One region of the Martinezella sp. CNPSo 3964 genome, then DNA from elsewhere that is predicted to be linked to it. Evidence: predicted binding sites of a transcription regulator. Region 1 holds the regulator's gene; the other holds the start of a gene.
The links. The regulator LexA, encoded in region 1, represses DNA repair genes until DNA is damaged. The targets are predictions, from matches to a motif close to TGTTCNNNNTGTGTTCNG.

Region 1 (3,146 bases):
AGCGCCACCCGTCCGATGCCGGTCACACCGTTCTCGTGACGCTCGAGCACGCTGCGGTCGGCGGGCAAGGCATTGATGCGCTGACAGCAGAAGGCGAGAAAATCCGGCGCGCGCAGATCGGCGGCGAAGGCAAGACGAAAGCCGGCCATGGTTTCCGTTCCGTCCGGCATCTTCATGGGACGGGAGAAATCCAGCATCTGCCCCGCCGAAATCGCAGCCGCTTTGAAACGCCCGTCATCAGCCACCGCATCATCCGTGCCGAACACCACGGCCGAGAAGCCATCCTCTCCGACCCGGAAGCGAAAAGCCTGGTCGCGCGCAACGAAAACATTGCCGTCCACGATGCTCTTCTCGCACTGCTCCGGAGATGCCACGCCCAGAGGTTCGAGATAGGTTTTGTCGGCAAGGAAAACGCAGGCATTCTGCGTGCCAAAGGGATGGCGCGCATCCGGAGCCACCGTGAAACCGAGCTTGCCGAGGCGTTCGCGCGCCAGAGCGATATTGACGGTCGGCAGTACGAGATGATCCAGCGGATGCGGGGACGAAATCATGGTTCCTCCTGTTTGCCTGCGGCAACAGATTTGCGCCCATCCCTCGCGCAATTCAAGATGGAAGCACGGAGCGCCCGAAGCGCACGACATGAACCGAACGCAATCTCGCAAACGTGATTGCTGATTCTCTCCTATAGCCGGCTTATTCGGTGACCCACCACATTCATCCAAGTCTTGAGCATACCGGCCGAACGACAAAGCCCTGGAAGCAGGCAGAGCGGCATTTCCCATATTTTTCGTTGGGTTAGCGCAGACATAGCGCCGCGATGCTCCGAGCCTATCCATTCGCAAATGGTAATTATTTAACTGGCCCAACAAGGCTTTACCGAAATTTAAGTACTTGCGGAACACATATGGAACATATAGTGTCCGTTCTGGATTTGTTTCACAGCTTTTCTTGATTCTGGGGTTCCAAGACGATGTTGACGCGCAAGCAGCAGGAACTGCTTCTCTTCATTCACGAACGCATGAAGGAATCCGGTGTGCCGCCATCTTTCGACGAGATGAAGGACGCACTGGATCTGGCATCCAAATCCGGCATTCACCGCCTGATCACGGCGCTGGAGGAGCGAGGCTTCATCCGCCGGCTGCCGAACCGGGCCAGGGCGCTCGAAGTCATCAAGCTTCCCGATGCCTATAATCCCAGCCTGCAGCCGCGCCGTGGCTTTTCGCCCAGCGTCATCGAGGGCAGCCTCGGCAAGCCGCAGCCTGTTGCCCCACCGGCTCCGCCGAAGGTGGCAAATGATGATCACAATGGCTCGGCGTCGGTGCCGGTGATGGGTCGCATCGCCGCCGGCGTTCCGATCTCAGCCATCCAGAACAATACGCACGATATCACTGTACCCGCGGACATGCTCGGCTCTGGCGAGCATTATGCGCTTGAAGTTCGGGGGGATTCGATGATCGATGCCGGAATTTTCGACGGCGATACGGTCATCATCCGCAATTCGACGACCGCCAATCCCGGCGACATCGTTGTCGCGCTTGTCGACGATGAAGAAGCAACACTGAAGCGCTTCCGCCGCAAGGGTGCCTCGATCGCACTGGAAGCCGCCAATCCTGCCTATGAAACCCGCATCTTCGGACCGGATCGCGTCAAGGTCCAGGGCAAGCTCGTCGGCCTCATTCGTCGCTATCACTGACCGGCGAATTGTCAGCGGCTGGCGACACCCGCGCAAGTGGCACGTCGAATTTACCGGTGCGCCAATCATAGGTTCGATGCCTGGTCCATGGCCGCTGCGGATTTTCGAATGCAGCGGAGATAATGGGTTTGTCGGTGGTGAGCGCCATTTCGATAGATCCGGTTTTGCGCAATGTCGCACCGGTTATGAGCATCGCTCCGGAGCGGCAATGATCCAGTCGCAATCGAATTGGCGTTACGACGATGTTCGCCGTATCGCAGGCTGAGGGCAGATAGGCTGCGTTCTCGATCGTGACCAATATCGCGCCATTTTCGAGCATGGCTGCACACCATGCTCCTTTCTGGCAGGCAAAACTGCCCTGCATAGTGCGATCCAGGGCTTCCTCCATTGCCTTGCGGACGGCCTTCTGTTCTTCACTGTTCAATCGCTTATGCCGATCCGTCTTACTGATCTGTGGAAGCCGGCTATCGGCAGGAAGCATGGTCGGCGGCTGATGCTCGGCTGCAACCAATGCCTTTTGCCATTGTTCGAAAATGAAGGCCTGTGGTCTCTCGCGATTGGTGGCTAATATATCGTCCTGGCGCAACGCGACCAGGACGCCATCTTCGGAAATCATCAGGTCGGGTTTCGGTACGCCGGATCCGAATGCTGCCAAGCCCACGGAGGAGAGCAATAATAACAGACCCAGATGGCGCAGCCGGGTCCGCAAGATGCTCATGATCAGGAAACCGACAATGAATGTCGGCATCAGCCAGGCTGGTTGGCGGCCGAAGGTAATGTCGCCTCCCCAACCGGCGACGGTTCTTGCAATCACGATGACGAGCTCAAGCCCCTCTCCGGTGACTTTCCAGAAAGGTCCGTCCAAGCCGAAAGGCATGAGCAGCATCGCCGCCATGCCGAACGGCATGACGATGAAGGAGACCACCGGCATGGCGGCAAGATTCGCCGCAAGGCCATATGTCGCCAGCCGGTGAAAATGCTCGATCGAGAAGATGGCCGTCGACGCGCCGCCGATGAATGAAGTCGACATCACGCCTGCGAAGAAACGCGTGGCGAACAATAACGGACTTAACAGACGAACGCGCGACAGAATGCTTTCGCGATGCCGCCGCCGCTTCCACAGCGAATAACCCGACACCAGTGCCAGCGTCGCCGCATAGGACATCTGGAAACTCGGGCCGAGCACTTGCGACGGCGATAGAACAAGAATGATGATAGCTGAAAGTGCGACGTTGCGCAGACTGATCGATGGCCGATCGAATAGCACGGCCACCAGCATGATCGCCATCATGATGAAGGCACGCTCGGCGGACACGCCAAAGCCAGAGATGAGGTAATAGGCCGTTACAGTGAGAAGCGCGCCGAAGGCTGCGAATTTCTTGGTTGGCCAAGCCTGCGCGACACCGGGAAAGAGGCTGAACAAATAGCGTAGGCCAACATAGAAAATGCCGGC
Region 2 (3,146 bases), 390 kb from region 1:
CAATGTCAAGTAGACGGGCAACGACCGGTTCCTTGTCCGCTTCCTCCTGCAGGCGCGGCTCCTCTTCGATCGCCTTGCTGAGCGGCGTCGGATTGGCGGGGTTGTTCGGCACCAGCTTGCAGATCTTGTCGACCTGGCCATAGGGCATTTCCAGCACGCGGCCAACGTCACGCAAGGCGGCGCGCGCCTGCAGCGATCCGAAGGTGATGATCTGCGCCACCTGCTCGCGACCATACTTGGCCTGCACATAGCGGATCACCTCTTCGCGCCGATCCTGGCAGAAGTCGATGTCGAAGTCCGGCATCGAGACGCGTTCCGGATTGAGGAAGCGCTCGAACAGCAGCGAGAAGCGCAGCGGATCGACATCGGTGATCGTCAACGCATAGGCAACCAGCGAGCCTGCACCGGAACCGCGGCCGGGGCCGACGGGGATATCGTGGCGCTTGGCCCACTTGATGAAGTCGGCAACAATCAGGAAGTAGCCGGGGAATTTCATGCGCTCGATGACACTGAGCTCGAACTCCAGCCGGTCGCGGTATTCCTTCTCCTCATAGCCGGGCGCCATGCCGAGCGAGGCAAGACGCTGGTCGAGCCCTTCGACCGCCTGGGCGCGCAATTCTGCCGATTCCGCACATTCGGCCTCCTCCGCATCGTCGGTGGCGCCGGTGAAACGCGGCAGGATGGGCTTGCGCGTCTTCAGGATGAAGGAGCAGCGGCGGGCGATCTCGACGGTGTGTTCCAGCGCCTCCGGCAGATTGGCGAAAAGCTTCGCCATATCGGCGCGGCTTTTCAGATAGTGATCCGGGGTCAGGCGGAAGCGGGTATCGTCCGAAACGATGGCGTTATGGGCGACCGCCATCAGCGCGTCATGGGCATCATAATCGTCGCGCGTCGGGAAAAAGGCCTCGTTGGTTGCAACGAGCGGAATCTCATGCTCGTAAGCCATCGAGATCATCTTCTGCTCGTGACGGCGATCATAGGTGCCATGGCGCTGCAATTCGATATAGAGCCTGTCGCCGAACAGGCGCTTCAGGGCCAGCAACCGGGAGAGCGCCTGCGGCGCATGCCCCTCCTTCAACGCCATGTCGACCGGGCCAGTCAGCGAACCTGTCAACGCGATCATGCCTTCCGTGCCGATCTCGTCCAGCCATGATGCTGCGATGTGAACGGCATGATTGCCTTCGCCGCCGAGATAGGCGCGGCTGACCAGATCGACGAGGCGTTCATAGCCCTGCTCGGTCGCGGCGAGCAGCACGATGGACGGCAGCTTTGCCAAAGCCTGCTGCGGCCCGCGCTTCTCGCCCTCGCCGCCATCTTCCATATCGATCGACACCTGGCAGCCGATGATCGGCTGCAACCCTTCGTCTATCGCCTTTTGCGAGAACTCCAGCGCAACGAAGAGATTATTGGTATCGGCAATCGCGATGGCCGGCTGGCTGTCGCCGGCAGCCTTGGCCAATATCTTCTTGAGCGGCAATGCGCCCTCTAGCAGAGAATAGGCGGAGTGAACCCTGAGGTGCACGAATTCCGGCATTTCGCCGACCGGCGTTGCCGCGCCGCTGCCACCCACATCCGCCATTTCGAACCCTTCCGCATGCTCACATGAATCGGTGACATTCTCGGCATTGCGGGTCATAAAGTCCATAAGTTGCCCCCATCAAATATGGGAACAGCATGTGCAAACGGGGGATAAAACTTACATCGCCATCATGATCAGGGAGAAGCTGGCAACAAACATGACGATGGAAGTGAATGCTGCAACGTCTCGAATAATATCGGTCATCTACGCGCTCCTTACTCGTTATGTTTCTTTTTTGTTCCATTTTTGTTCAGGAGTCAATAGAAGCATCAATAAATTTCATCGCGCGGCTTTTCAGCCCTCCGATGGACGCCGAGGCAAGCCGAGGCTATGCAAAGGCAAACAGGGAGATCACGATGAAATCACTTGGCTGCGTTCTCATTCTTCTATCGCTTGCAACCGCCGTCCATGCCGAGGACGCCATCGCACCAAACCGCATCGTCGATGCCGCGACCGGTGACTGGAACAAGGACGGCGGTGCGGACCTTGCTCTTCTGGTCGCACCCGCCCCGGGCGATGAGGCTGACACTTCCATCGGCATCTATATCTATCTACGCGACCGAGAACATTCTTTACTGCAGCTAGCCGCAAGCGCACCGGATAAGATATGGGGCAGAGCCGCACCGGACGGCGTCTACGGCCAGGAGCCATCGATCTCCGCGCTGCCGAACGGCTCAATCGCGATCACCTCGCAGAATGATGCCATCGGACGTGATCGCTGGCACCAGACGTTGACACTTGCCTATCGCAGCAACAGTTTCGTGGTTGCCGGCTACACCTACGACTCCCGTGATACGCTCGAACCGGATAACAGCCACAGCTGTGACTACAATGTGCTGACCGGAAAAGTGACCAAGGACGGCAAGACGTTGAAGGCTGATGCCAAGACTGTCAGTATCCAGGACTGGCAGGACGATATCGGTCAGAAGGCCTGCGGAAACGGCCAATAATCACGAATGTTCTCTTTTTGTTCTTTACAAATTACCGACCCGGTGGCATCTTGCCAGCTCACCACTGGAGAGGGTCATGCCGGATCTTGCCGAGCTGAACGATTTCATTGTCACCGCTAAGGCGGAAACCTATGTCGGCGATGGAGAGAGACTGCCATCCTGCCGCAACGGGTCGCACGACATCGGCTATGCAAGTGGCCGCTGGCGTTATCTCGACAGCTATTTCGGCGGGACCGATTTTGCCGGACAGGAGCTTGTCTGGCACGATGGCGAGCCGGTCTGGGCCATGAATTATTTCGGCCATATCGTCGAGCCCGACCTGATCGACGGGAGGCGCGCTGGTATGGTCATCAAGGCAGCATTGCTGCGCCTCTATCTTGATGAAAAGCGCTTTCTCGGCGGCTTCGAATTCGAACATGCCTACGGTCGCTATATCGACCACAGCACCGGGTCATGCAACCACTTCACCGGCCATGAAACTATCATGGTGAAGGACCGCAAGGCCTATGAGCTGGATTATCGCGGCGGCCTGATCGTTCCCTAAAGCTCGTCGCGATCTTTCAGTTTCGCTTCCTATGCTTTAGCTCTTTGATTTTGCACATGTCGTTGTCGGAAAA

Region 2: the regulator LexA is predicted to act here: its motif matches at 1,816-1,833, upstream of dnaE (DNA polymerase III subunit alpha).

What each region holds. Positions count from the first base shown of each region.
Region 1 covers NZ_JBXSOW010000001.1:194,502-197,647, forward strand. The annotation lists gene AC13Q5_RS00970 (VOC family protein) at 1-551, opposite strand, end outside; gene lexA (transcriptional repressor LexA) at 971-1,693, shown strand; gene AC13Q5_RS00980 (ComEC/Rec2 family competence protein) at 1,674-3,146, opposite strand, start outside.
Region 2 covers NZ_JBXSOW010000001.1:583,800-586,945, forward strand. The annotation lists gene dnaE (DNA polymerase III subunit alpha) at 1-1,579, opposite strand, end outside; gene AC13Q5_RS02895 (hypothetical protein) at 1,936-2,529, shown strand; gene AC13Q5_RS02900 (DUF5680 domain-containing protein) at 2,606-3,073, shown strand.